DNA from 2 places in the Burkholderia sp. AW49-1 genome. Region 2 is predicted to be linked to the other one. Evidence: predicted binding sites of a transcription regulator. Region 2 holds the regulator's gene; the other holds the start of a gene.
What was found. Region 2 encodes HrcA, which represses chaperone genes, less so after heat shock. Its sites were predicted from a motif close to TTAGCACTCNNNNNNNNNGAGTGCTAA; they were not measured.

Region 1: the regulator HrcA is predicted to act here: its motif matches at 3,268-3,294, upstream of rpoH (RNA polymerase sigma factor RpoH).

The regions. Positions count from the first base shown of each region.
Region 1 covers NZ_JBSAXF010000010.1:173,943-188,970, reverse strand. Annotated here, with positions in the region: gene leuA (2-isopropylmalate synthase) at 207-1,853, shown strand; gene ACV22W_RS17885 (nuclear transport factor 2 family protein) at 1,997-2,380, opposite strand; gene ACV22W_RS17880 (acyloxyacyl hydrolase) at 2,426-2,995, opposite strand; gene rpoH (RNA polymerase sigma factor RpoH) at 3,358-4,293, shown strand; gene cydP (cytochrome oxidase putative small subunit CydP) at 4,621-4,899, shown strand; gene ACV22W_RS17865 (cytochrome ubiquinol oxidase subunit I) at 4,889-6,469, shown strand; gene cydB (cytochrome d ubiquinol oxidase subunit II) at 6,501-7,637, shown strand; gene cydX (cytochrome bd-I oxidase subunit CydX) at 7,692-7,814, shown strand; gene ACV22W_RS17850 (family 20 glycosylhydrolase) at 8,375-10,858, shown strand; gene nagE (N-acetylglucosamine-specific PTS transporter subunit IIBC) at 11,033-12,796, opposite strand; gene ptsP (phosphoenolpyruvate--protein phosphotransferase) at 12,883-15,028, opposite strand, start outside.
Region 2 covers NZ_JBSAXF010000011.1:3,671-18,698, forward strand. Annotated here, with positions in the region: gene dnaK (molecular chaperone DnaK) at 1-1,691, opposite strand, end outside; gene ACV22W_RS18100 (thioredoxin family protein) at 1,839-2,279, opposite strand; gene grpE (nucleotide exchange factor GrpE) at 2,290-2,835, opposite strand; gene ACV22W_RS18110 (hypothetical protein) at 3,187-3,348, shown strand; gene ACV22W_RS18115 (RNA-binding S4 domain-containing protein) at 3,320-3,727, opposite strand; gene hemH (ferrochelatase) at 3,733-4,797, opposite strand; gene hrcA (heat-inducible transcriptional repressor HrcA) at 4,936-5,958, opposite strand; gene ACV22W_RS18130 (NAD kinase) at 6,089-6,991, shown strand; gene recN (DNA repair protein RecN) at 7,011-8,660, shown strand; gene glnE (bifunctional [glutamate--ammonia ligase]-adenylyl-L-tyrosine phosphorylase/[glutamate--ammonia-ligase] adenylyltransferase) at 8,787-11,588, opposite strand; gene ACV22W_RS18145 (YhdP family protein) at 11,817-15,028, shown strand, end outside.

The DNA.
Region 1 (15,028 bases), on a different contig from region 2:
CACGGTCCCTCCCTGCAGTTCCTCGCAGCACCCTTCTCGCAGTTTTTACAACCCGAAGTCGTCAGCATTCGTCCGTCTATCCGTCGGTCGATTCGCGAAGATCATCCGCATCCGCAGCGCGTTTGCCGCGCCACGGTGCGAGGCAGCGCCACCCGTCGCCCATGCCGCCCGTCTTCGCTCGCGACTCGAGACCCGAGGTCCAGAAGATGAAGCGCAACCCGCAAGACAAGTACCGTCCGTTCGAACCCGTCCGCATCAATGGCCGCCGCTGGCCGACCCGCACCATCGAGCGTGCGCCGGTCTGGATGAGCACCGACCTGCGCGACGGCAACCAGTCGCTGATCGAGCCGATGAGCATCGAACAGAAGCTGGAATTCTTCGACATGCTGGTCGCGATCGGTTTCAAGGAGATCGAAGTCGGTTTTCCGTCGGCGTCGCAAACCGACTTCGATTTCGTCCGCAAGCTGATCGACGACAAGCGCATTCCGGACGACGTGACGATCGAAGTGCTCGTGCAGTCGCGCGAAGACCTGATCGCGCGCACCTTCGATGCACTCGAAGGCGTGCCGCGCGCGATCGTGCACCTGTACAACGCGATCTGCCCGTCGTTCCGGCGCATCGTGTTCGGGATGTCGAAGGACGACGTGAAGGCGCTCGCGGTCGAGGGCACGCGGCTCATCAAGGAACACGCGGCAGCCCGCCCGGACACGCACTGGACCTACCAGTACTCGCCGGAAACCTTCAGCATGACCGAGCTGACGTTCGCGCGCGAAGTGTGCGACGCGGTCGCGCAGGCGTGGCGGCCGACCCGCGATCACAAGATGATCGTCAACCTGCCGGCGACCGTCGAAGCCGCGAGCCCGAACGTGTTCGCCGACCAGATCGAGTGGATGGACCGCAACCTCGCGTATCGCGACAGCATCGTGCTGTCCGTGCATCCGCACAACGATCGCGGCACCGCGGTCGCGGCTGCGGAACTCGCGCTGCTCGCGGGCGCCGACCGCATCGAGGGCTGCCTGTTCGGCAACGGCGAGCGCACCGGCAACGTCGATCTCGTCACGCTCGCGCTGAACCTCTATACGCAGGGCATCGATCCGGGCCTCGATTTCTCCGACATCGACGCGGTGCGCCGCGTGGTCGAGCGCTGCAACCAGATTCCGGTGCATCCGCGCCATCCTTATGCGGGCGACCTCGTCTTCACCGCGTTCTCGGGCTCGCACCAGGATGCGATCCGCAAGGGCTTCGCGCAGCAGCGCCCCGACGCGGTGTGGGAAGTGCCGTACCTGCCGATCGACCCGGCCGACCTCGGTCGCAGCTATGACGCGGTCATTCGCGTGAACAGCCAGTCCGGCAAGGGCGGCGCGACGTTCCTGCTCGAACGCGGGATGGGCTTCACGCCGACGCGGCGCGTGCAGATCGAGTTCAGCCACGCGGTGCAGACGCTCGCCGACGCGTCCGGCGAGGAAGTGACCGGCGACGCGATCTGTGCGCTGTTCGCCCGCGAATTCTTCGAGACCGACGGCCCGGCCGCGCGCCACGGCGACGCCGCACGCTGGCAGAACCGCGACATCGCGGGCGCGCCGCCGGCCGGCGCGACGCCCGAAGACGTCGTGCAACGCACGGCCGCAGCCTTCGCGACGGCGGCCTGCGCGACGATCGACGTCGCCTCGTGCGAACACGCGCGCACGACGGACGGACGAATCGCGGTATCGGTCGGCTGCCGGGTCGGCGATGCACCGCTGCGGCATGGCGTCGGCGTGCACGCCGATGCGGCGAGCGCCGCGCTCGATGCGGTCGTCAGCGCGATCAACCGCTCGGCCTGGCAGTGCGCCGACCGCCGTGCGGCGGCCTGACCGGCAGGTTTTCGTTTCAGGGTTCGAACGTCAGCGAGCGGTGCGTGACCGCCCGTGCGTCGCGCGATCCGCGCCGCACGGGCAATGAAAAGCGGCCCAGAAGGCCGCTTCGGTCGGGACACGAAAAGGAGCGCCACGCGCGCTCATGTCTCGGTCGCGCACCGCGTCGCCTGCCACGCCAGCAGGCGCCACTGCCCCTGCTCATGGGTATGGACGGCGGTATAGGCGATCGGAAACACCAGCCCGCCGTTGTTCGTTTCCATCTCGATCAGTGCGCGCCCGGTGACGACGCAGGTTGCGTCGCCGACGGGCAGCAGGTCCTGCGACTGGATTTCGATCTGACGATAGCGGCGGCGGCCGGCGACGATGGCGTCGATGAACTGCTGCTTGGTTTCGCGTTTGCCGTTGGTGTGCACGAAGAACACCTTGTCCGACAATTGCGCCTCGAGCGCCTCGCCGTCCCCGTCGACCATCGCCCGGAACCGATCGCGCTCGAGCGCGCGAATCGCATCGACCACCTTCGCCATCGCCTGACTCCTCGGCAACGCGCCCGCCATGCGCGGGCGTGCGGATCAGAAGTTGTACTGCACGTAGAACTGGTGGAAATTTATACCAGGATTCGGCTCTTTGATACCCGCGTTAGACACATGTTGAAAACGGTAGCCGAGCTGATACTGTTGCCGTTCTCCGAACTGCGCGCCGACGCCGACGACGTCCACGAACTGGAACGACGTCGCCAGCGACAGTTTGTTGGAGATCGTCGGGGACGTCAGGAAGCGGATGCCGGCGCCGGCCTCGATGAACGGACGCACCTGCCCCGCGCTCTTGATGAAGCGGAACATCGGCGTCGCGCCGAATTCGCCGATGCTGCCATGAACATTGCCGCCCGTGTGCCAGTAGCCGGCGTGGCCTTCCATCACGAACGCGAAGTGCCAGCCGCCGATTTCCCACCAGTTCCAGCCTGGATCCCACACGACGCCGAGATCGGCCTTGTCGATCCCGTGGCGATCCGAAAACCCGCCGCCCGCCTGGACTCCCCATCGATCCGCGAATGCGGCGCCCGATCCGCCCAGCAGCGACACCGCCAGCAGCGCATGCAGCGCAAGCCGACTACGGGGCCGGCAATTCTTCTTATTGTTCATCAGACACTCCAACTTTGTGGGTTGAATGGAGCCTTGCCGCAGAGGCCGGGCCCGAGCGAACTGAATGGTATGGTAAAGGACTTTCCGAATCGGCATCACGAAGCGAAATTGTTTGCTTCCAAAACTACAAAAATCGAAACCGTCTACTGATTACTATCAGAAACAACAACTTACGGAACTTCCCAGGGCCGGTCCGGTCGCAGATTAGACTATCGATTCGACAAGTTCGATAGATAACCGGGAACTTGGATGCCCGCACCCCCTCTAAGGAATTAGCACTCGGATTACGGGAGTGCTAAGATGGGCCCCGGAATCTCATCCGAGACCAGGGGTTTGTCCCTGATTCCAAAGGAGTTTTTTTAGTGAGCCACGCCCTGACCCTTCCGAACACCCTGAGCCCGACGCCGGCCAAGGCCGAATCGGCAGGCTCGCTGGCGCTCGCGACTCAATCGATGTTGTCGGGCCAGCTCGGCAACATCGACGCGTACATCCAGGCCGTCAACCGGATCCCGCTCCTGACCGCCGAAGAGGAACGCCAGTACGCGACCGAATTCCGCGAAGACAACAACCTCGACTCGGCACGCCGCCTCGTGCTGTCGCACCTGCGGCTCGTCGTGTCGATCGCGCGCAACTACCTCGGCTACGGCCTGCCGCACGGCGACCTGATCCAGGAAGGCAACATCGGCCTGATGAAGGCTGTGAAACGTTTCGACCCGGCGCAAAACGTGCGCCTGGTGTCGTATGCGATCCACTGGATCAAGGCCGAGATCCACGAGTACATCCTGCGCAACTGGCGGATGGTGAAGGTCGCGACGACGAAGGCGCAGCGCAAGCTGTTCTTCAACCTGCGCAGCCACAAGAAGAGCATGCAGGCGATGACGCCCGAGGAAATCGACGGCCTCGCGCAGGAGCTCAACGTCAAGCGCGAAGACGTGACCGAGATGGAAACGCGTCTGTCGGGCGGCGACGTCGCGCTCGAGGGCCAAGTGGAAGACGGCGAGGAGTCATACGCACCGATCGCCTACCTGGCCGATTCGCACAACGAGCCGACCGCCGTGCTCGCTGCGCGTCAGCGCGACATGCTGCAGACGGACGGCATCGCGCAGGCGCTCGAGGCACTCGACGCACGCAGCCGCCGGATCATCGAGGCGCGCTGGCTGAACGTCGACGACGACGGCTCGGGCGGCTCGACGCTGCACGATCTCGCGGCCGAATTCGGCGTATCGGCGGAACGCATCCGCCAGATCGAAGCGAGCGCCATGAAGAAGATGCGCACGGCACTCGCCGAATACGCGTAACTCCGCGATTTAGAGCGCTTCACCCAAAACCGCTGCCCGCCCGGCAGCGGTTTTTTTTCGTCTATGGTTTTGCCTCGATCACCCCGTATTAATCGACCTTATTGATCGGGTATCGGGCAAATTCCGGCCCCTTCCGCATAACCTTGATCTGCCTCAAGTTTCGACACGTGCTTCGCGACGGTCTGCCGCAGCGCAACACTCGGCATCGGAAAGCCGGCATTTTAAAATTGGCATGTCGGCTTAAAAGGATTAAAACAGCTTAACTGCCGTCATAAATCCGACGTAGAGTCGCCCCAAACCCACGTAAATCGATTCAGGATAATCGCCTTGATCTCGATCAATAAAGAGCCTGCGCCGCCTCCCCCGCAGGCCGCCGGCACGCTCGGCTGGCGCGCACGCATCGCCGCGTGGGCGCGCGGGCCGACCCTCATGCGCGACATCACGCTGGTGGTGATCGTCAAGCTGATCCTCCTGATGTCGCTCAAATACGCATTCTTCAATCATCCGCAGGCCAAGCACATGTCGCTGCCGCCTGCCGTCGTCGCCGAGAAGCTGCTCTCGGTGCCGGCGCCTGCATCTACCGAGGGAGACCACCATGATAAGTAGCGAAGTCGTCGATCTGTCGCGTCTGCAGTTCGGCATCACGGCGCTCTACCACTTCCTGTTCGTGCCGCTGACGCTCGGCCTGTCCTGGCTGCTCGTCATCATGGAAGCCGTCTACGTGATGACCGGCAAACAGGTCTACAAGGACATGACCCAGTTCTGGGGCAAGTTGTTCGGGATCAACTTCGCGATGGGCGTGACGACCGGCATCACGCTCGAATTCCAGTTCGGCACGAACTGGTCGTACTACTCGCACTACGTCGGCGACATCTTCGGCGTGCCGCTCGCGGTCGAAGGCCTGATGGCATTCTTCCTCGAATCGACGTTCGTCGGCCTGTTCTTCTTCGGCTGGAACCGCCTGTCGAAGGTCAAGCACCTGATGGTCACGTTCCTCGTCGCGCTCGGCTCGAACCTGTCCGCGCTGTGGATCCTGGTCGCGAACGGCTGGATGAACAATCCGGTCGGCGCCGAGTTCAACTACCAGACGATGCGCATGGAGCTGACCAATCTGTTCGACGTGCTGTTCAACCCGGTCGCGCAGGTGAAGTTCGTGCACACCGTGTCGGCCGGCTACGTGACGGCCGCGATGTTCGTGCTGGGCATCTCGTCGTGGTACCTGCTGAAGAAGCGCGACACCGACTTCGCGCTGCGCTCGTTCGCGGTCGCGGCGGGCTTCGGTCTCGCGTCGACGCTCTGCGTGATCGTGCTCGGCGACGAATCGGGCTACACGACCGGCGAAGTGCAGAAGATGAAGCTCGCCGCGATCGAATCGGAATGGGAAACCCAGCCGGCGCCGGCATCGTTCACGCTGATCGGCATTCCGAACCAGAAGGAAGAGCGCACCGACTATGCGATCAAGATCCCGTACGCGCTCGGCCTGATCGCGACGCGCTCGATCGACGAGCCGGTGATCGGCCTGCGCGAACTCGCAAAGCACAGCGAGGAACACATCCAGAGCGGGATGGTCGCGTACGGCGCATTGCAGAAGATCAAGGAAGGCGACACGAGCGACGCGACTCGCGCGCTGTTCGATCAGCACAAGCAGTATCTCGGCTACGGGCTGATGCTCAAGCAGTTCACGCCGAACGTGGTCGACGCGACGCCGGAGCAGATCAAGGCCGCCGCGAAGAAGACGATCCCGCCGGTCGCGCCCGTGTTCTTCTCGTTCCGGATCATGGTGTTCCTCGGCTTCCTGTTCCTCGCGACCTTCGTCGCCGCGTTCTGGTTCTGCGCGCGCCGGCAGGTGCTGCAGGACAACCGCCGCTGGTTCCTGCGCTATGCGGTGTGGGCGATCCCGCTGCCGTGGCTCGCCGCGGAATTCGGCTGGGTCGTCGCCGAGCTCGGCCGCCAGCCGTGGACGATCGCGGGCATCCTGCCGACGCATCTGTCCGCGTCCAGCCTGACGTCGACGGACCTGTACCTGAGCCTCGCCGGTTTCATCGCGTTCTACACGGCACTGTTCGTCATCGAGATCAAGCTGATGTTCAAGTACGCGCGTCTCGGCCCGTCCTCGCTGCATACCGGCCGCTATCACCACGAGCTGGCGGCCGCCGGCGAGCACGCGTCGGCCTGAGCGCGCACCTGAAACCGAACAAGGAATCGCTATGGACTATGCAACTCTCAAGCTGATCTGGTGGCTGCTCGTCGGCGTGCTGCTGATCGGCTTCGCCGTCACCGACGGCTTCGACATGGGCGCGACCGCGCTGCTGCCGTTCCTCGGCAAGACCGACGAGGAACGCCGCATCATCGTCAACACGGTCGGCGCGACGTGGGAAGGCAACCAGGTGTGGCTGATCACGGCCGGCGGCGCGATGTTCGCCGCCTGGCCGCTCGTCTATGCCGCGTCGTTCTCCGGCTTCTACTTCGCGATGCTGCTCGTGCTGTTCGCGCTATTCTTCCGGCCGGTCGGCTTCGACTATCGCAGCAAGCGGCCCGACCCGCGCTGGCGCGCCGGCTGGGACTGGGGCCTGTTCGTCGGCGGCTTCGTGCCGGCGCTGGTGTTCGGCGTCGCGTTCGGCAACCTGCTGCAGGGCGTGCCGTTCAAATTCGACAGCGACCTGCGCGTGACCTACTACGGCGGCTTCTGGGCGCTGCTGAACCCGTTCGCGCTGCTCTGCGGGCTCGTCAGCCTCACGATGCTCGTCGCGCACGGCGCCGCGTTCATCAAGATGAAGACCGACGGCGTGATCGCACGCCGCGCGTCGATCGCGCTGCGCGTGTCGGCGCTCCTCGCGGTCGTGCTGTTCGTGCTGGCCGGCGTGCTGATCGCGTCGACCATCGGCGGCTTCCACATCACGCACGCCGCGCCGACCGACACGGTCGCGAACCCGCTGCTCAAGGACGTCGCCGCCGGCTCGGGCCTGTGGCTCGCGAATTACGGCGAGTATCCGTGGATGATCGCGGCCCCCGTCGTCGGGATCGCGGGTGGCCTGCTCGCGCTGCTGCTCGCCGGCTCGAAGCAGGAAAAGACGGCGTTCTTCTGCACCGGCCTGATGATCACCGGCGTGATCCTGACTGCAGGCTTCTCGATGTTCCCGTTCATCATGCCGTCGTCGCTCGACCCGCGCAGCAGCCTGACCGTGTGGGATTCGACGTCGAGCCACATGACGCTGCAGGTGATGCTGTTCGCGGTGATCGTGTTCCTGCCGATCATCCTGCTCTACACGAGCTGGGTGTATCGCGTGATGCGCGGCAAGGTCACGCATCAGTCGCTCGAAGAGAACAAGCACTCGATGTATTGAACCTGGCCGGGGCGCCCACGCGCCCTCGCCCACCGTTTCGCAAGGAGTCGGATCATGTGGTATTTCAGCTGGATTCTCGGTATCGGCGTCGCGCTGTCGTTCGGCATCGTCAACGCGATGTGGCTCGAAGCGCGGCAGAAGCCGCAGGAAGCGCCGGTGCGCGCACGCCGCGACTGATCGCGCGCGGGGCGGCTTGCACCGCCCCTCCCGTCCGGAACGAACCTCGCGTCACGCGAGGTTTTTTTTCGTCCGTGCCATCGGCGCACCCGCGATTCCTCGATGCCAATTTAGCGCCAGATTGATACCACTTGAATACCAATCAAAGGTTTCATAAGATCTTTGGACACGGCCGCCGACAGGCCGAATCCATCTGGTGGGGGAGACATGCGAATCCCGTGTCTGGCGCGCGCCCGCGCGCCGAGTTGCCATGCGTATGCGGCAGCGGCCGCCGTTGCGATCGTGCGCGGCCGCCGGTCTAACCCATTCCGCCGCGGTCGCATCGTTGCCGCGGCGATTGTCGTGCGCCGCCGATGAGCACGCATCCGCCACCCCACCGATCCGATCGGCACGCTTGTCCGCCTCCCGTTCCGTAACGCACGCCCCCGCGTGCCGAATGCGCGCGGTGCGGCCGCATCGCCCCGTGCGCGGGCATTTCCCGCAGCTCCATTGAAAGACCCGATCGCGGCGACGTCGCCCCCAACGACGCCGCCACGCCCACTTTTTTCTCAGGAGTTCGAATGAAGCACACCTTGCCATCCTTCGTTGCCGCCCTGTTGATCGCGGCGCTGCCGCCTGTCGCCATCGGCGCGCAGCCGACGCCGACCGCCGCTGTCGCGGCGACCGGCATCGCACAACCGGCCGCGCAAGCGGCCAGTCTCGCGATGCTTCTGTCGAACGGCCTCGCGCTGCGCGTCGCCGTCGACAACAACCACGCGGCCGCGGCCGGCGTGCCGTGCGCCGATCTCGGCGCCGACGGCGCGGCCTGCGCGACCGGCCGCCTGATCCTGCAGAACCGCGGCCACCAGACGATCGCCGACGGTGGCTGGAAGCTGTACCTGCACAGCATCCGCCGGCTGCTGCGGATCGATCGTCCGGGCTTCGCGCTGCGGCGGCTCACCGGCGACCTGTACGAGCTGACGCCGCAGCCGGGCTCGGTGCGGCTCGCGCCCGGCGAACGCATCGAACTGCCGTTCGTCGCCGAATACTGGCTGCTGCGCTACAGCGACGTGATTCCGCGCCCGTATGTCGTCGTCGACGGCGCACCGCCCGCCGTGCTCCGCTACAACGACACCGACGACGAGCTCCGCTATGTCGAATCGCTACCGGCCGACGCGCAGAACAATTCGACCGGCAACGCGCCGCCCGTGGCGGCACGCCCCGACGCGAGCCGCGCACTGCCGAGCGTGAAGCGCGAACAGCCACTGCCCGGCACGCTCGACCTGCGCGGCGTCGAGCTCGCGCTGCCGGACCTGCCGGACGTGCAGATCGCTGCGCTGCGCGAACGTGCGACGACACTCGGGCTCGACGGCGCGCGCGTGCCGGTCCGCGGAGCAGTCGCACCGCGCCGGCTGCCGGCCGACATTGCGGTACCGGGCGGCTACCGGCTCGCGATCGGGCCGCGCGGCGTGCTGATCGAAGGCTACGATCGCGCGGGCCTCTACTACGGCGTGCAGACGCTCTACTCGCTCGCGCCCGCCGGCGGCGGCCCGATCCCGGCGATGCTCGTCGAGGATGCGCCGCGCTTCACGCATCGCGGGATGCACGTCGACCTCGCGCGCAACTTCAAGCACCCGGCGACGCTGCGCCGCCTGATCGACCAGATGAGCGCGTACAAGCTCAACCGCCTGCACCTGCATCTGTCCGACGACGAAGGCTGGCGCATCGAGATTCCCGGTCTGCCGGAGCTGACCGACATCGGCTCACGCCGCTGTCACGACCCGAGCGAGACGCGTTGCCTGCTGCCGCAACTCGGCTCGGGCCCCGACAACCGCTCGGGCGGCGGCTACCTGACGCGCGACGACTACGTGGCGCTCGTACGCTACGCGGCTGCACGCTTCGTGAGGATCATCCCCGAGATCGACATGCCCGCGCATGCGCGCGCAGCCGTCGTGACGATGGAGGCGCGCTACCGGCGGCTGCACGCGGCCGGCCGCGAGCAGGAAGCGAACGCGTACCGGCTGCTCGATCCGCAGGACACGACGAACCTGACGACGGTGCAGTTCTACGACCGGCGCAGCGACCTGAATCCGTGCGTGCCGGGCGCGCTCAATTTCGCGTCGAAGGTGATCCGCGAGATCGCGGCGATGCATGCGGACGCGCAGGCGCCGCTGCACACCTGGCACTACGGCGGCGACGAGGCGAAGAACATCTTCCTCGGCGGGGGCTTCCAGCCGCTGAACGGCACCGACCCGAACAAGGGACGCATCGATGTCGCCGCGCAGGACAAGCCGTGGGCGCGTTCGCCCGCGTGCACGGCACTGCTCCAGCGCGGCGAGATCAAGTCGATCGACGAGCTGCCGACGCGTTTCGCGAAACAGGTGAGCGCGGCGGTCGACGCGAACGGGATCGACACGATGGCCGCGTGGCAGGACGGCATCAAGCATGCGAACGGGCCGCAGGACTTCAGCACGCGCCACGTGATGGTGTCGCTGTGGGACACGATCTTCTGGGGCGCGTCGGACAGCGCACGCGACCTGAGCGGCAAGGGTTACCAGACGGTGCTCGCGCTGCCCGACTACCTGTACTTCGACTTCCCGTACACGCTCAACCCGCGCGAGCGCGGCTATTACTGGGGCTCGCACGCGACGGACGAGTACAAGGTGTTCTCGTTCGCGCCCGAGAACCTGCCGCAGAACGCCGAAGTGATGGGCGATCGTGACGGCAACGCGTTCGAGGTGACGGGCACCGGCCCCGCGCCGCGCATCGAAGGCATGCAGGGGCAGGCGTGGGGCGAGGTGATGCGCAACGACACGTTCCTCGAATACATGGCCTATCCGCGGCTGCTCGCGCTCGCCGAACGCGCGTGGCACCGGGCCGACTGGGAGCTGCCGTATGCGGCCGGCGTGCGCTTCAAGCGCGGCGACACGCATCACGTCGACCTGGCCGCGCTGCAGCGCGACTGGGCTGGCTTCGCGACGCTGCTCACGCAACGCGAATTGCCGAAGCTCGACCGGGCCGGCATCGGCTACCGGAAGCCGACCTTCACGCTGACGAACCCGTGAACGATTGAGCAGTTGCAGATCCGCGCAAGCGGTGCGCGATGCGGACGATTGCATCGCGCCCACGCCCTGCCAAAGCAAAACGGCTTGCGACGTATCGCAAGCCGTTTTCGTTTTACCGACCGGCGGCCCGAACCCGCCACACGGATCGGGCCCACCTCATCGCATCGTGCCGGATCAGGCCGGTTGCGGTGCCGCCCCGCCGCCCGTCGACGTCAGGCGCGCGCCGAGCTGTTCCGCGTAGCGTGCCGCCGCGTTGCCGCAGACGATGTGGAACGTGTCCGGCGACACCCATGCGACATCGAGCGCGCCGAGTCGATCGCGATCGACCGCGGATGCGTCACGCACGACGACGCGCAAGCGCGTGGTCGCGATCGCGTCGAGCGAAGCGACGTTGGTCGCCCCGCCGAACACCGCGAGCCAGCGCAGCGGATCGGGATCGAGCGGACCGGCTGCCGCGCCCGTGACCGGTTGAGCCGCAGCGGCCGTGGCCGTCACGGCGGCGCCGGTCGCGCCGCTGCCGATCGCCGAGCGCATCTCGTCGGCAATGATGTCGGCCTCGGGCCCGATGATCACCTGCACGCTGTTGCCGCCGCGCTTGAGCACGCCGCGCGCGCCGATCGACTTCAGTTCCGGCTCCGACACCTTCTCCGGATCGACGACGGTCAGGCGCAGGCGCGTCGTGCATGCGTCGACGACCGTCAGGTTGCCGGCACCACCGAGCGCGGCGATATAGCGCTGCGCACGCGGTGCTGCCGCGGCGGCGCCGGCCGCCGGCGCGACGAAGCCGCCCGATGCGTACGAATCGGCCGCCGCATCGCCCGAGGCCGGCTCGCGGCCCGGCGTCGCCATGTTGAACTTGCGGATGAAGAAGCGGAACAGTCCGTAATACGCGACGCCGTATGCGATACCGAGCGGCACCGCGATCCAGCCCTTCGTCGACAGCCCGTAGTTCAGCACGTAGTCGATCGCGCCGGCCGAGAACGTGAAGCCGAGCTTCACGCCGAGGATCTGGCAGATCGCGAGCGACAGCCCCGTGAGCACCGCGTGGATCACGTACAGCACCGGTGCGAGGAACATGAAGCTGAATTCGATCGGCTCGGTCACCCCGGTCAGGAACGACGTGAGCGCCATCGAGAACAGCAGGCCGCCGACCATCGCGCGGCGCTCCTTCGGCGCTTCATGCAGCATCGCGAGACACGCGGCCGGCAGGCCGAACATCATGATCGGGAAGAAGCCGGCCATGAAGGTGCCCGCGGTCGGATCGCCCGCGAAGAAGCGGTGCAGGTCGCCGTGCACGAGCTCGCCGCCGGCCGGCGGCGTGAAGTTGCCGAACACGAACCACGCGAGCGAGTTGATGATGTGGTGCAGGCCAGTGACGAGCAACAGGCGGTTCAGGAAGCCGAACACGAACGCACCGATCGCGCCTGCCGTCGTCAGCCACTGGCCGGCCGCGTCGATCGCATGCTGGATCGGCTGCCACACGTACCCGAACGCGATGCCGAGTACCACGCACACCAGCCCCGTGATGATCGGCACGAACCGCTTGCCGCCGAAGAACGCGAGGTAGTCCGGCAGCTTGATGTCCTTGTAGCGGTTGTACAGCAAGCCCGCGACCACGCCCGCGATGATCCCGGACAGCACGCCCATGTTCAGCTTGGGATCGATATCCTTCATGATCGCGGTTTCGATCAGGTAACCGATCGCGCCCGCGAGTGCCGCCACGCCGTTGTTGTCCTTCGCGAAACCGACCGCCACGCCGATCGCGAACAGCAGCGGCAGGTTGTCGAAGATCGCGCCGCCGGCATCGGCGATCATCTTGATGTTGAACACGTCCGGCTGTCCGAGCCGCAGCAGGATGCCGGCGACCGGCAACACCGCGATCGGCAGCATCAGCGCCCGGCCCAGGCCCTGTATCTTCAGAAACGGATTCCCGTCCATTCAGTCCTCCAATCCATGTCTCGTCATTAATCGTCGTTGACCTAATTGCTTGCGTGGTGAAACGCTCGCGCGCCCGCCGTCGACGTTCAGTCGAGCGGCCAAACCTCGCGGCTTGCTGCCCTTACCGCCTGTGCCGAGTCGAGTGCGAGCAGATCCTGTGCACGCTGGCGACACAGCTGGTAATCGAGACGGCGCACGCGCGCCTTGATGCCCGGCACCGACACCGGGTCGACCGACAGTTCGGTCACGCCGAGGCCGACGAGGATCGGCACCGCGAGCGGATCGCCGCCGAGCGCGCCGCACACGCCGACCCACTTGCCGTGCTTTGCCGCGCCGCGCACCGCGATGTCGATCAGGCGCAGCACGGCCGGATGCAGGCCGTCGGACTGCGCGGCCAGATCGGCCTGGCAGCGGTCCATCGCGAGCGTGTACTGCGTCAGGTCGTTGGTGCCGATCGACAGGAAATCCGCGTGCTGCGCGAGTTGGTCGGCGAGCAGTGCCGCCGACGGCACCTCGATCATCACGCCGACCTCGATCGGCTCGGTACGGCCCTGCGCACGCGCGAATTCGTCGATACGCTTGCGCAGCCGCACGAGCTCGCCCGCATCCGTCACCATCGGCAACAGGATCCGCACCGCGCCGAACGGCTTCACCGCGAGCAGGCCCTGCAGCTGATCGTCGAGCAGATCGGGGCGCACCTGCGCGAGGCGAATGCCACGGAGGCCGAGCGCCGGGTTCGGTTCGGGCGGCAGCGTCAGGTAGTCGACTTCCTTGTCGGCGCCGACGTCGAGCGTGCGGATGATCGCGGTGCGGCCCTGCAGCGCGTCGACGATCGACTGGTAGCTCTGCTGGTGCTCGACGACGCTCGGCGCGGCCTGGCGATGGATGAACATCAGTTCGGTGCGCAGCAGGCCGACCGCGTCCGCACCGTTGTCGACCGCGGTGTTCGCGTCGTCGAGCGTCGCGATGTTCGCGGCGACCTCGATGGCGCGGCCGTCGATGGTCGCGGCGGCAGCGCCGGCCTGTTGCCGGTTCGCTTCGCGCACGCCGTCCAGGCGCTGGCGTTCGTGGCGTGCGCGTTCGACGTCGAGCGCGGTCGGTGCGTGTTCGAGACGGCCCGCGCTCGCATCGACGACGACCTGCGTGCCGTCCGGAATCGCGTACAGCGCGTCGCCGACCGCGACGAGCGCCGGAATGCCGAGCTGGCGCGCGATGATCGCCGCATGCGACGTCGCACCGCCGCGCGCCATCACGAGCGCGGTCACGCGCTGGCGATCGAGCGACGACAGATCCGACGGCGTGAATTCCTCTGCGGCGAGCACGGCCTCGTCGGGCAGCGTGCGCGTCGCGCCGCTCGTGTGGCCGAGCGCGCGCAGCACCCGCTTCTCGATGTCGCGAAGGTCCGCCGCGCGCTCGGCGAGCAGCGCGTCGTCGAGCTTCGACAGCGTATCGATCTGCGCGCGGATCGTCGCGCGCCACGCGAAGCCCGCGCTCTTGCCGAGGCTGATCTGGTCGCGCGCCGCGTCGACCAGCGTCGGGTCCTCGAGCAGAACGCGATGCACCGCGAAGATTCCCGCCTCGCCGACCGCGCCGCGCGCCGATGCGTTACGCACCGTTTCGTCGAGTTCGGCATCGACCGCCGTCAGCGCCTGGTCGAGCCGGCGGCTTTCCGACGCGGGCGTGCCGGTCGCCTGTTCGGGCGGCACGATGTCCGCATCGTCGAGACGCACCAGCGTGCCGACCGCGATGCCGGGCGCCGCGCACACGCCCGCGAGCGTGTTCGGATCGAGTGTTGCGCCGGTGTTGCGCACGATCGGCTGCGGTGCGGGCGACTTGAGCCGCGCCGGCCTTTCCTCGACCTCGCCGTGCGCTTCGCGCAGCAACTCATGCTCGACCGCTTCGACGGCTTCCCGCGCGTGCGCGCCGCGGCCGACCAGTTCGATCGTCGCGCCTTCGCCGGCGCCGAGGCCGAGCAGGCCGACCACGCTTGCGATCGGCGCCTTGCGGCCGTCGAAAAGCACATCCACATGTGCGTCGAGCCCGCGCGCGGCTTCGCGCACCCGCGCGGCCGGACGCGCGTGCAGGCCGCCGGGCTGCGTCAGCACGACTTGGCGGCGCACTTCGTTCAGCGCCGCCGCGCCGGCCTGCGCCGCCCGCGCGGCGGCCTCGCCCTTGCCGCGCAGCGTCAGCAGCGGCGTCTCGCCGGCCGTCGCGAAACCGCTCGCGCGCTCG
Region 2 (15,028 bases):
TCCTTCTCGCCCGCGTCCAGCTTGTCGCCGTACTCGGTGAGCGCCTTCTTCGTGCTGTGGACCAGCGCGTCGCCCTGGTTGCGCGAATCGGCCAGCTCGCGCAGCTTGTGGTCTTCCGCTGCGTTCGCTTCCGCGTCCTTGATCATCTGGTCGATTTCAGCGTCGGACAAGCCCGAGTTCGCCTTGATCGTGATCTTGTTTTCCTTGCCGGTCGCCTTGTCCTTCGCGCCGACGTGCAGGATGCCGTTCGCGTCGATGTCGAAGGTCACTTCGATCTGCGGCACGCCGCGCGGCGACGGCGGGATGCCTTCGAGGTTGAACTCGCCGAGCAGCTTGTTGCCTGCCGCCATCTCGCGTTCGCCCTGGAACACCTTGATCGTCACGGCCGACTGGTTGTCGTCCGCCGTCGAATACACCTGTGCGTGCTTCGTCGGGATCGTCGTGTTCTTGTTGATCATCTTCGTCATCACGCCGCCGAGCGTCTCGATGCCGAGCGACAGCGGGGTCACGTCGAGCAGCAGGACGTCCTTGCGGTCGCCCGACAGGACCTGGCCCTGGATCGCCGCGCCGACTGCGACGGCTTCGTCCGGGTTCACGTCACGGCGCGGATCCTTGCCAAAGAACTCCTTCACCTTCTCCTGCACCTTCGGCATGCGGGTCTGGCCGCCGACCAGGATCACGTCGTCGATGTCCGACACCTTGACACCGGCGTCCTTGATCGCGATGCGGCACGGTTCGATCGTGCGCTCGACCAGATCCTCGACCAGCGCTTCCAGCTTCGCGCGGGTGATCTTCAGGTTCAAGTGCTTCGGACCCGATGCGTCGGCCGTGATGTACGGCAGGTTGATTTCGGTCTGCTGGCTCGACGACAACTCGATCTTCGCCTTTTCAGCGGCTTCCTTCAGGCGCTGCAGCGCGAGCACGTCCTTCGACAGGTCGACGCCCTGCTCCTTCTTGAACTCGCCGATGATGTAATCGATGATGCGCTGGTCGAAGTCTTCGCCACCGAGGAACGTGTCGCCGTTGGTCGACAGCACTTCGAACTGCATTTCGCCGTCGACGTCCGCGATCTCGATGATCGACACGTCGAACGTGCCGCCGCCGAGGTCATACACGGCGATCTTGCGGTCACCCTTCTCGGCCTTGTCGAGGCCGAACGCGAGCGCGGCCGCGGTCGGCTCGTTGATGATCCGCTTGACTTCGAGGCCCGCGATGCGGCCGGCGTCCTTGGTTGCCTGACGCTGGCTGTCGTTGAAGTACGCCGGCACCGTGATCACGGCTTCCGTGACCGGCTCGCCGAGGTAGTCTTCGGCCGTCTTCTTCATCTTGCGCAGCACTTCCGCCGAAACCTGCGGCGGCGCCAGCTTCTCGCCGTGCGCTTCGACCCATGCGTCGCCGTTGTCGGCCTTGATGATCGCGTACGGCATCAGGCCGATGTCCTTCTGGACTTCCTTCTCTTCGAAGCGGCGGCCGATCAGGCGCTTCACCGCGAACAGCGTGTTCTTCGGGTTGGTCACGGACTGACGCTTGGCCGGGGCGCCGACGAGCACTTCGTTATCGTCCATGTAGGCGATGATCGACGGCGTCGTGCGCGTGCCTTCCGAGTTCTCGATGACCTTGACCTGGTTGCCTTCCATGATGGCGACGCACGAGTTCGTGGTGCCGAGGTCAATACCGATGATCTTTCCCATTTTTCCTAATCTCCAGAAATGCCTGTTTGCTGCGCGAAACCCCGCTTTTTTGGGCAGTTTCGCGCGCCAGAATTCAACTCTGTTCCCGAAATGCGTCCGGCCGATCCGTTTTCAAGACCCGCCAGGCGATGCGGATATTAAATTTTTTCAATCGCCGCCGGTAGCCGGATCGTGCGGACCGTCGTCGCGGTCCGACGGCGCCCCTGCCGCCGCGGCGATCTTCGCGCGCGCCGCCGACACCGCCGCCTGGAACTGCGCAAGGCCATGCCAACCGGTCGCGCGGCCGAGCCGCTTGCCGCGGTGGAAAAAGAACCACGTCGGCACGCCGTGCAGGCCGAAGCGGCGCCCCAGCTCATGATGTTCGTACACGTTGCAATGGAACCACTTCAGGTCCAGCGCGCGGATCGCGTCCGGCTGGGCGAGCATCGCCTTCTTCGCGATCTCGCAGTTGAAGCAGTCGACGCCCCAGAAGAACACCACGGCGAGCGCGTCGCCGACGCCGGCGATCCCGGCGTCGAACGTGTCGGCCGCCAGCGCCTGCATGTCGAACGCTTCGAACGCGGCCGGATCGACGCCGGTGGGGGCCATCGCGGCCGCCTTACTTCGGCTGGGCGACCGTGACGAGCGCCGGGCGCAGCACGCGGTCCGCGATCGTGTAGCCTTTTTGGAGGACGGTCACGACGGTATTCGGCTCCTGATCGGCCGGCACCATCGAAATCGCCTGGTGCTGGTGCGGATCGAACTTCTCGCCGACCGGGTTGATCGCGACGACGCGGCCCTTCTCGAGCGCGCTCGTCAGCTGGCGCAGCGTCAACTCGACACCTTCGCGCACCTTCGTGATGTCGCCGGACGTGTCGCTGACGGCGGCCTCGAGGCTGTCCAGCACGGGCAGCAGGTGCTCAGCGAAGCCCTCGATCGCAAACTTGTGCGCCTTCGAGACGTCTTCCTGCGCACGGCGGCGGACGTTCTCGGTCTCGGCCTTCGCCCGGAGGAAGCTCTCCTGCAGCTCGGCGACCTTGGCTTGAGCCTCCGCGAGCGCCGCGTCGGCTGCTTCGGCGGCGGGAGCAGCGCCTTGCGCCGCCTGCTTCTCGCTGCCGATGTCTTCGGCCGATTGGGTAGCCGGGTTCTCTTGCGTGTTTTCCATGTCGCTGAAAGTCGATTAGAGGTTGAAGCCAAATCGGCAACCGCCGGACCGTATGCCGGCGGCACCGCACATTGTTGGTGCAAATAAGGGCGAAAACTGCGATTTCAAGAGGGTTATTCGCCGGCATTCGCCAATACCGCGAAACAACCGCGCTGCGCGTCGCCCGATTGCGCGCATTTGTCGCCAGATTGGACGAAACGGCCTGTAACAACGCTTACCAGGCAAGTACTAGCTCGCCACAGGGGGCTGCACTACACTCCACTCAAGCGTCGAGAAAGCGCGTTTACCCTAGCTTACCGTCGCCTGACATCCACCTGGCGCTGCATTCACCGTCCCATCGAGGCGAGTACCGTGAAACTGACCTTTGCCATATCGGTGGTCGCGCTGGTACTGATTGCCGGCACCACCACCATCTGCCTGTCCGGGGCCGTGACCGACCGCACGACCGAATACGGAAGCGCGCGGGCGACGTTCGATCAGATGTTCAGCTCCCACCAGAAAATCTGTCGATGATGCGCCGGTCGCGCTTGGTCGGCCGGCCGTGCAGTTCCGCCGCCGGCTCGCGATACGTGCGGCGCCGCTCCAGTTCGGCGAGCCGCGCGACGCGCCCCGCTTCCGTTTCCTCGTAAAGCGTTTGCGCGATGCTCGCGGGCCCGCGCACGTCGCAAATACCCAGCACGGCAATGTGCCAGACGACACCGTCGATCGCAATCTCGACCTCGTCGCCGACGCGCACGTCCTTCGCCGGCTTGACCGCCGCGCCACCGATCTTCACGTGGCCCTTGTCGACCGCGTCGGACGCGAGCGAGCGCGTCTTGAAGAAGCGCGCTGCCCACAGCCATTTGTCGATGCGCAGCTTCGCGCTGGGTTCCGTCGAAATCTTGTAATTCATCGCGTTCAACTCACCGTTTCGGGCTGTGCGGCCTTCACCGGCCAGCCCTGCAGATTCTCGGCGACGATTTCGCCCACCGCGCCGATCCACGCGGGCGCGCCGTTCAGGCACGGAATCCGGTGGAAGGCCTGGCCGCCGCCCGCGATGAACTCGTCACGCACCTCCATCCCGATCTCCTCGATCGTCTCCAGACAATCGGCCGTAAAACCAGGACAGAACACGTCGGCCCGCCGCACGCCGGCCTCACCGAGTTCGCGCAGCGTCGGCGCCGTATACGGCTGCAGCCACTCCGCCTTGCCGAAGCGCGACTGGAACGTCACGCGGCACTCGAGTGTCGACAGCCCGAGCGCGGCCATCAGCAGCGCGCCCGTCTGCTGGCACTGGTCATGATAGGGGTCGCCCAGGTCGAGCGTGCGTTTCGGCACCCCGTGAAAGCTCAGCACGAGCTTGTCGCCGGCCGCGAAGTCGGGCCGGCCGTGCTGCGCCCAGTATTGGCGCACCTGCTCGGCAAGCGCGTGGATGTAGGCCGGGTGGTCGGCATATTGCCGCACCGTGCGCACTTCCGGCTGGTTACGCATCCGCGCGAGCGCGGCGAACGCGGCATCGAACGCGGTCGCGGTGGTGGACGCCGAATATTGCGGATACATGGGCATCAGGAGCACTCGCTCGACGCCCGCGCGCTTGAACTGCGCGAGTGCCTGCGCAATGCCCGGACTGCCGTAGCGCATCGCGTAGTCGACCGTCACCTGGTAGTCGTTCGATGCGAGCAGGTGGCGCACGCCTTCGGTCTGGCGCTCGGTGTACACGCGCAGCGGCGAGCCCTCGGGCATCCAGACGGCCGCGTATTTCTTCGCGGACGCGCGGCCGCGCAGCGGCAGGATCAGCGTGCGCAGCAGCACCTGCCAGACGACCTGCGGGATTTCGACGACGCGGGGATCCGACAGGAATTCGGCCAGATAGCGCCGCACCGCGCGTGGCGTCGGGGCGTCGGGCGTGCCGAGATTGATCAGCAGCACGCCGATGCGATGGGCGGCCGCAATGCTCGAAGGCGGCTCAAGATCGAAACGCATGGGCAGGAACGTGCTCGGGGCACGCAGTCGAACGGCCTTCAATTATAGCGGGCCGCCTCGCTCCGGTCGGCTGGCCGTTCGGCCGACTGGCGACGCACGGAGCGTCGCGGCACGATGGCGGAACGGTAACAGCTCGGGTTACTGCTGGCTCAGCGTGAGCGACAGCAGCCGCGCGGTGATGTCGACGATCGGGATCACGCGGTTGTACGCCATGCGGGTCGGGCCGATCACGCCGAGCGTGCCGACGATCTGGCCGTTCACCTCGTAGGGCGCGGTCACGACGCTCATTTCCTCGATCGGCACCAGCGTCGATTCGCCGCCGATGAAGATCTGCACGCCCTGGGCGTGGCTCGACACGTCGAGCAATTGCAGGAGGCCCGTTTTTTGATCGAACACGTCGAACAGCTTGCGCAGCCGCGCCATGTCGGACGACAGATCCGCCACTTCGAGCAGGTTGCGCTCGCCGGAAATGAGCACGGTGTCCTCGGTGTCGGGCACCTCGGTGCTGGCCGTCACGGCCGCATGCATCAGCGTGGTCATGTCGCCGCGCAGCTGGTCGATCTCGTCACGCAGGCGGCGGCGCACCTCGTCGAACGACAGCCCGGCGAAATGCGCATTGATGTAGTTGGACGCCTCGGTGAGCTGCGACGGCGAATAGTCGCGCGGCGTCGCGAGCATCCGGTTCTGCACGTCGCCCTCGGGCGTGACGATGATCAGCAGGATGCGCTTGTCCGACAGCCGCATGAACTCGATCTGCTTGAACACGTGGCTGCGGCGCGGCGTCAGCACGACACCCGCGAACTGCGACAGGTTGGACAGCACGCTCGCCGCGGCGGCCACCACCCGCTGCTGCGGTTCGCCGGCCTGCAGCGTGTTCTGCACCTGGCGCGCGACGGCCTCGGCATCGATCGGCGCCTCGACCGTCAGCATCGTGTCGACGAACAGGCGATAGCCGCGCGGCGTCGGCACGCGGCCGGCCGACGTGTGCGGGCTCGACACGAGGCCGAGCTCCTCCAGGTCGGACATCACGTTGCGGATCGTTGCCGGGCTCAGCTCGAGCCCCGAGTAACGGGACAACGTGCGCGAGCCGACCGGCTGACCGTCGGCGATATACCGTTCGATCAGGGTTTTCAGGAGGGTTCGTGCGCGAGGATCTAGCATGGTGGAAAATTTTAGCGCAACCGCGCGAGCACGGCGAGTGGCCGCGGCCACTGTCGCGCGGGCTGACCGATCCGGCCCCGTCTTCACACAGCCGGTTCTTTTCGTCAACGAGCTATGGTGTAATGCCGGCATGAAAACCGGTAATCAGTTCAATACTGTCGCGCTCGTGGGCCGGAGCAACACGCCCGGCATCGCCGAGCCGCTCGCCACGCTGGCTGGCTGCATCGCGAAGCTCGGCTTCGAGGTCGTGTTCGAAGCCGAAACCGCGCGCGAGATCGGCATCTCCGGATATCCGGCGCTCACCCCGGCGGAAATCGGCGCGCGCGCGGACGTGGCAGTCGTGCTCGGCGGCGACGGCACGATGCTCGGCATCGGCCGCCAGCTCGCGCCGTACAAGACACCGCTGATCGGGATCAACCACGGGCGGCTCGGCTTCATCACGGACATCGCGGCGGCCGACATGCAGGCGCGCGTCCCGGTGATCCTGTCGGGCAAGTTCGAGCGCGAAGAGCGCTCGCTGCTCGAGGCCCGGATCGTGCGCGACGGCGAACCGATCTACCATGCACTCGCGTTCAACGACGTCGTCGTGAACCGCAGCGGCTTTTCCGGGATGGTAGAGCTGCGCGCGTCGGTCGACGGCCGGTACATGTACAACCAGCGTTCGGACGGCCTGATCGTCGCCACGCCGACCGGCTCGACCGCGTACGCGCTGTCGTCGGCCGGGCCGATCCTGCACCCGCAACTCCAGGGCATCGTGCTCGTGCCGATCGCGCCGCATGCGCTGTCGAACCGGCCGATCGTGCTGCCCGACGATTCGAAGATCGCGATCCAGATCGTCGGCGGCCGCGACGTCAACGTGAACTTCGACATGCAGTCGTTTACCGCGCTGGAGCTGAACGACACGATCGAGGTGCGCCGCTCGAAGCACACGGTGCCGTTCCTGCATCCGGTCGGCTACAGCTATTACGCGACGCTGCGCAAGAAGCTGCACTGGAACGAACACGCATCGAACGAAGACGACAAGGCGTCCTGACGCACCCGAGCCCGACACCATGCTTCGCCACCTCTCGATTCGCGACTTCGTCATCGTCGCCGCGCTCGATCTCGAATTCGACAGCGGCTTCACCGTCTTTTCCGGCGAAACCGGCGCCGGCAAATCGATCCTGATCGACGCCCTCGCCCTCGCGCTCGGCGAACGCGCCGACGCGAGCGTCGTGCGCGCCGGCTGCGGCCGCGCCGACATCACCGCCGAATTCACGCCGCACGACCGCGTCGCGCGCTGGCTCGACGAACACGCGTTCGACGCCGAGGACACCGTGATGCTGCGCCGCGTGATCGACGCGAACGGCCGCTCGCGCGCGTTCATCAACGGCACCAGCGCGACGCTCGCGCAGCTGCGCGAGCTCGGCGAGATGCTGGTCGACATCCACGGCCAGCACGCGCACCAGTTGCTGATGCGTCCCGATGCGCAGCGCGAGCTGTTCGACACGCACGCGGGGCTCGTCGCCGATGCCGCGAACGTCGCACGCGCGTGGCGCGTCTGGCGCGACGCGACGCAGGCGATCGACGCCGCGAAGGCGCACGAGCGCGAACTGCAGCTCGAACGCGAGAAGCTCGCATGGCAGCTCGCCGAGCTCGACAAGCTCGCACCGCAACCGGGCGAATGGGACGAAGTCGGCAGCGAGCACAAGCGCCTGTCGCATTCGGCGAACCTGATCGCCGGCGTGCAGGGTGCGCTCAACGCGTTGTCCGAGGCCGACGACGCGATGCTCCCGCAGCTCGGCGCGATCGTGTCGAAGCTGCGCAGCCTGGCCGACTACGACACGGGGCTCGGCGACGCGCTCGCATCGCTCGAACCTGCCGAGATCCAGCTGCAGGAAGCCGTCTATTCGCTGTCGCACTACGCGCAGCGCCTCGATCTCGACCCGGCCCGGCTCGCGCAGGTCGAAACGCGCCTGGACGCGCTGCACTCGACCGCCCGCAAGTTCCGGCTACCGCCCGACACGCTGCACGAGGAACATGCGGCACGCCGCGCGCAGCTCGCCGCGCTTGACGCAGCCGCCGATCTCGGCGCGCTCGAAGCCGCGCAGGCCAAGGCATGGGAAGCCTATCTCACCGACGCGAAACACCTGTCGAAGGCGCGCGCGCAGGCAGCGAAGGCGCTCGGCACGGCCGTCACGGCCGGCATGCAGGAACTGTCGATGGCGGGCGGCAGCTTCGAAGTCGCGCTCGTGCCGCTCGCCGACGGCGGCCCGCACGGGCTCGAGCAGGTCGAATTCCGGGTCGCGGGACACCCCGGCGTGCCGCTGCGGCCGCTCGCGAAAGTCGCGTCGGGCGGCGAACTCGCACGGATCAGCCTTGCGCTCGCTGTGATCGCGAGCGCCGCCAGCCCGACACCGACGCTGATTTTCGACGAAGTCGACACGGGCATCGGCGGCGGCGTCGCCGAGGTGGTCGGCCGCCTGCTGCATCAGCTCGGGCGTGACCGCCAGGTACTGTGCGTGACGCACCTGCCGCAGGTCGCCGCGCGCGGCGACCATCACTTCCAGGTCGCGAAGGGTGCCGACGACCGCGGCGGCACCGTCTCGTCGGTCGTCCCGCTCGACAAGGCGAGCCGGGTCGAGGAAGTCGCCCGCATGCTCGGTGGGCTCGAGATCACCGCGACGACGCGCAAGCACGCTAAGGAAATGCTGGCGGCTTGACGCGGGCACCCGCCCCCGAACGCGAAAAGACCGGCGCATGCGCCGGTCTTGTTTCATCGGCAGCAGCGGCGGCCCGATCACGCCCGCCCTGCCCGGTGATTCGAACGCTCGATTCGAACGCCCGACTCAAACACCCGTTTCGACCGCGCCGAACACCCGCTCCCACAACGCCGTCACGGCCGCCCGCTCGTCGGCCACCAGCGCCGGATCAACCCGCGCCTTTTCCATCCCGTCGAGCCGCAGCTTGTGCTGCAGCTTCCGGTACTTGCGGTACGCGGCGCCGACACGTTCGGCTTCGTCCTCGCCCATCAGCCCGAACCGGGCGACTTCGCGCAGCAGTGCGATATTGCCGGTGTTGCGGATCAGCTCGGCATCGCTCGACGCATGCAGCAGCACCCAGTACTGGACGATGAACTCGATATCGACCATCCCGCCGCGATCGTGCTTCAGGTCGAACAGCTCGGTCTGGTTCGGGTGGCCGGCGAACACCTTGCCGCGCATGTCGACGATCTCCTTCGCGAGCACCGCCCCGTCACGCGGCGTCGTCAGCACCTGCCGGCGGATCGTCTCGAAGTCCGCGCCGATCTGCGCGTCGCCCGCGCTATAGCGGGCACGCGTCAGCGCCTGATGCTCCCACACCCACGCGGTGTTCGCGGCGTCGCCCTCGCGCAACTGGTAGCGGCGGAACGCGTCGAGATCGGTCACGAGCAGTCCGGCCTCGCCGTTCGGCCGCAGCCGCAGGTCGATGTCGAACAGCGCGCCCGCGCCGGTCGCGGTCGTGAGCCACGTGATCAGCCGGCGCGTAAACGTCGTGTAGACGTCCGCCGAGCGCTCGTCGGGGTCGTCGTACAGGAAGATCAGGTCGAGATCCGATGCGTAGCCGAGCTCCTTGCCGCCGAGCTTGCCGTACGCGATCACCGCGAACTTCGGCACGTCGCGGTGGCGCTTCGCGAGTTGCGACCAGACCACCTCGATCGTCACGTCGAGCACCGCGTCGGCGAGTTCCGACAGACGATCGCTCACGTGCTCGACCGACAGCTGGCCCGCCAGATCGATCAGCAGGATGCGGAACACCTCCGCGTGCTGCGCATGCCGCAGCAGGTCCATCTGCTGCTCGGGGCCGTCGGCGGCTGCCAGGCGCGCACGCAATGCGTCCTTGAACGCGGGCCAGTCGAACGGGCTCGCGATCGCTTCGTCGTCGAGCAGTTCGTCGAGCAGTTGTGGGTGGCGGATCAGGTAGCCGCCGCCCCAGCGCGTCGCGCCGAGCACCGACAGCACGCGATCGAGCGCGGCCGGATACTCGGTCAGCAGCGCGAGATAGACGCCGCGCCGGCTGACCGTCTCGAGCAGGTCGAACAGCCGCACGATGGTGTCGTCGCGGCGCGCGGCGTCGATCCGCGGCGCGGCCTCGAGCGCGCGTTGCGCGACGCTGTCGAAGCGTTGCCGGCTCTTTTCCGGCAGGCCCGCGTAGCGCGACGACTGCCAGATCGCGCGCAGCCGCGCGAGCACGGTCGCCGGATCGCTGAAGCCGAGGCCGTCGAGGCGCGCGCGCAGCGCGTCGTCTTCGCCGTCGTCGGCGAGCGCCCCGCTCCAGATCCACGACACGGTGGTGTCCTCGCCCGCCGCGCAGGGGCCTCCGTTCGCCTTGTCGGCAAAGATCTGGTCGAACTGCGCCTCGACGAAGGTGCGGTGGCCGTCGAGCACCGTCATCAGCGCCGCGTAATCGGCAAAGCCGAGCGACGCGGCCAGCACCGCGCGCTCGCCTGGATCGACAGGCATCGCGTGCGTCTGAGCGTCGTCACGGTACTGCAGCCGATGCTCGAGCGTGCGCAGGAAGTTGTAGGCTTCGGTCAGGCGCTCGCGCACGTCCTCGCCGATCAGCCCGCGCGCCTGCGCATGGCGCAGCACCGCGAGCGTCGGCCGCACGCGGAATTCCGCATCCTGGCCGCCGCGGATCAGCTGGAACACCTGCGCGCTGAATTCGATCTCGCGGATCCCGCCGCGCCCGAGCTTGATGTCGTCGGCCTTGTCGGGCCGCATCGACGCGCGGCGCGCGGCTTCCTGGCGAATCTGCTGGTGCAGCGAACGGATCGCGCCGATCACGCCGAAGTCGAGATAGCGGCGGTACACGAACGGCTTGACGATCGATTCGAGCTGCGACTCGAGCCGCCGCGCCGCGTCGCTGTCGCCTTCCGACACGAGCCGCCCCTTGATCCACGCGTAGCGCTCCCATTCGCGCCCCTGCACGTAGAAATATTCCTCGAGCATCCCGAGGCTGCACACGAGCGGCCCCGAATCGCCGTTCGGGCGCAGCCGCATGTCGACGCGAAACACGTAGCCGTCGGCCGTGACTTCGGACAGCACGCCGATCAGGCGCCGGCCGAGCCGCGTGAAATATTCCTGGGTGGACAGCGGCGAGCGCGTGCCGCCGGCCGTCTCGCCGTCGTCCTCGTAGACGAAGATCAGGTCGATGTCGGACGACACGTTCAGCTCGCGGCCGCCGAGCTTGCCCATCCCGACCACGCCCAGCACGACGCGCTGGCCGTCGGCGCCGCGCGGCTCGCCGTACATCGCCTCGAGTTCGACCGACAGCAGCGCGAGCGAGCGCTGCACGGCCACCTCGGCGAGATCGGTCATCGCGGACGTCACCTCGGCGACGTCCGCGACGCCGCGCAGGTCGCGCTCCGCGACCGCGCCGAACACCTCGACACGCAACTGCCGCAGCGCGCGCTTCAGTTGCTCGTCGCCCGGCGCGGCCGCGCCGGCCGGCGATGCGAGCAGTTCGGTCAGGCGCGCGTCGAGCTGCGCGCGAGCGAGCGGCGCGGCGGCCCACGCGGCGATCTGGTCGGACAGCGCGGGACGCGCGGCCACCGCGCGGGCGATATAGCGGGAGTAGGACGGGCTGATCAGGGCGGAAGCGTCGGTCATCGAAAAGCGGGCCTGGCGGTAAGGCCCGCCGCCGCGGGAGAACGCTTGCGCGCCCCGCCGCCGACAGGCCCCGTGGACTCGGCGCAGTGTCGCGACGCGGATGCGCCGCCGCGAAAACCGCGCGCCGGAAAGCCCGTGCCACGCTGCCGCAACGGCCGCCGGCACGAACCCCTGTGATACATTTCAACGTCAGTCTGCAAAACTACCATATCGCCGCCCTTCCGCCGCATGTCCGACCGTCAGGAATCCGCCTTAGCTGAGCCCGAAGCGGGACCTCCGAAGCACGATCATCCAGTCCTGCGTCGCGTGTTCAGGGTGACGCTGGCGGTCGGGATCGGCACGTACTTCGTCGCGGCCGGCGCGTTCCTCGGGCTGCGCTACGTGGTATTGCCGCGCATCGACGAATTTCGCCCGCGCATCGAGCGCGCGGTGTCCGACAAGCTCCACGCGCAGCTTTCGATCGGCAAACTGTCCCCCCACTGGTCCGGCATGCAGCCGGGCGTCGAAGTCGCCAACCTCACCATTCGCGGCCGTGACGGCCAGATCGCGTTGTCGGTCCCGCACGCGACGGCCGCGCTGTCGTGGATGTCGCTGCTGCGGCTGTCGCCCGCGCTGTCGAGCCTGATCGTCGACCATCCGGACCTCGTCGTCGCGCGCGCGGCCGACGGCTCGCTGAGCATCGCGGGCGTCGGCGTCGCGACCACCCATGGCGGCAACGACACGTTCAGCACCTGGCTGCTGAAGCAGGAAGCGATCGTGCTGCGCAACGGCACGCTGCGCTGGCGCGACGCGCAGCACGACGCACCGGAGCTCGCGCTGTCCGGCATCCGCCTCGCGGTGCTCAACCACGGCCGCGAGCACAAGGCCGCGCTGCAGGCGCCCGCGAACGGCACCCTGCTGCTCGGGCCGCTCGATTTCCGCGCGCGCTTCCGGCACAAGCCGCTCGCACCGATCGGCAAGCCGACGAACTGGACCGGCGACGCGTATCTGTCGACCGGCCCCGTCGACTTGCAGACGCTCGGCCGCTATCTCGACATCCCGCTCACGATCCACGCGGGCCGGATCGACAACGCGATCTGGGCGGCCTTCGAGAACGGCCACCTGCGCTCCGCCGGCGGCGACCTGCAGGGCGCCGACGTCGTGTTACGCGTGCGGCCGACCCAGCCGCGCCTCGACGTGCCGACGGTCGGCTTCGGCTGGGACATGGCGCTCGACACCGGCCGCGACTACACGCTGCACCTGACGCGCTTCAACGCGGAGCTCGGCCAGCCGCCGCTGCCGGACGGCACGCCGCTCGCCCGCTCGCTCGCGCTGTCGACGCTGACCGCCCGCTACCGCGTGCCGGCCGCCGACCAGGGGCAGTTGCTGAGCGTCGTCGGCGACCGCGTCGATCTCGGCATCCTCAGCGAGTTCATCCGCGGGCTGCCGCTGCCGGCGCGGCTGCGCAACGAACTGATCAAGCTCGACCCGCGCGGGATGGTGTCGAACTATCACATCGAGGTCGAACGCGCGAAGCCGGCGCGGGCCGAGCTCGCCGACGAAGAGCGCCGCACCGGCGCCGCACCGATCGTCCGCTACCGCTTCCTCGGCGACCTGCAGGGCATCAGCTTCGCCGCGCAGGAGCCGCCTCCCGGCCTCTCGCCGCGCGGCCATCCGCGCGCCGGCTGGCCGGGCGTCGAGAACCTGTGGGGCCGCGTCGACGCGAACGAGACGGGCGGCGCCGCGCACTTCGATACCGTCAACGCGGCGGTCACGGTGCCGGGCGAATTCGATGAGCCGCGCCTCACCTTCGACCGGCTGCGCGGCAACGCGAAATGGGTGATCACGCCGGCGCCGGGCGAGAAGCACGCGCGCGTCGACGTGACGTTGCCGGACCTGTTCGTCGCGAACCCGGATGCGGAAATCGCGGTGTCGGGCTCGTATACGAACCCCGGCCACGGCCGCGGCTCGCTCGACCTGCGCGCGGATTTCGCGCGCGCGTCGGTGGCGCGCATTCCGCGCTACCTGCCGACCGGGATGTCCGAGCACCTGCGCGACTATCTCGGCCATGCGCTGCAGGACGGCCAGGTGACCAAGGGCGCGTCGATCGTCGCCCGCGGCCCGCTCGAGAAATTCCCGTTCGAACACGAGCCGGACGCCGGCGTGTTCCATATCGTCGCGCCGTTCACCGGCGGGCGCTTCGAGCCGACGCCGTACCCGCCGCGCAAGCTCGCGAACGGCACGCCGAGCGTCTGGCCTGCACTCGACGGGATCGACGGCGTGTTCGAGCTCGCGCAGAACAAGCTGCGTTTCGACATCGCGCGCGCGCACTACAAACGCGTCGCGCTGACGAAGGTTGCCGGCCGGATCGACGATCTCGGCAACCCGTCGAAGTCGCCGCTCGTCATCGACGGCCATGCGCAAGGCCCGCTCGCGGACCTGATCGACTACGCGGACAACAGCTCGCTCGGCGCGATGAGCGGGCACATCGGCCGGCGGATCGATGCGCAGGGGCCCGCGGCGCTCGCGCTCAAGATCACGATTCCGCAACACGTTCCGCATCCGCATACCCACGTCGAAGGCGCACTCGCGTTCGGCGGCAACACGCTGTCGACCGACGGCGTGCCGCCGCTGTCCGCGCTGCGCGGCAGCGTCCGCTTCTCCGAGACTGGCGCGTCGCTGCACGACCTGTCGGGGCGCTTCCTCGGCGGCCCGGTGCGCGCGAACGGCAACTTCCAGTCGCACGGCCCGTACGCGGTGGACGTCGACGGCAAGCTCGCGCTCGACGCCGCGCGCGGCCTGAACCTGCGCGGCACGGCCGCGGCGCTGCTCGAGCACGCGGTCGGCGACGCGCCGTACCAGCTCGCCGTGCGCGGCGCGCCGGGCCGTCTGCCGGAGGTCACCGCGCGCTCCGACCTGACGGGCGTCGCGCTCAACTTCCCTGCGCCGTTCGCGAAACCGGCCGGCACGCCGATGCCGTTCCGCTTCACGCTGCAGCCGGCCGCCCAGGCGGGCGGCAAGCGCCTCGAGCATGCCGACCTGACGCTCGGCCCCGTGGCCGCGACCTACCTGCTCGACGCGACGCCCGGCCAGCCGCTGCGCGCGGTGCGCGGCGCGATGGGCATCCACCGGATGCCCGACCTGCCGCAGGACGGCGTGAGCGCCGCCGTCGACGTCGACGAACTCGATGCCGACGCCTGGCTCGCGCTGGCCCGCACGCTGCAGCACGACGCGACGCGCGCGCCGGAACCGCAAGCCGCGCCGCGCATCGACGTCGCGAGCTTCACGCCGAAGCGTTTCGCGCTCCACTTCGGCACGTTGAAGCTGCTCAAGCGCAACTGGGAAAACGTGATCATCGGCGCGTCGCACATCGACGAGCTGTGGCAGGCGAACATCGCGTCGAACCAGGTCTCCGGCTACCTGTCGTGGGCGCCGGGCGGCGGCCACAACGGCGCGGGCGT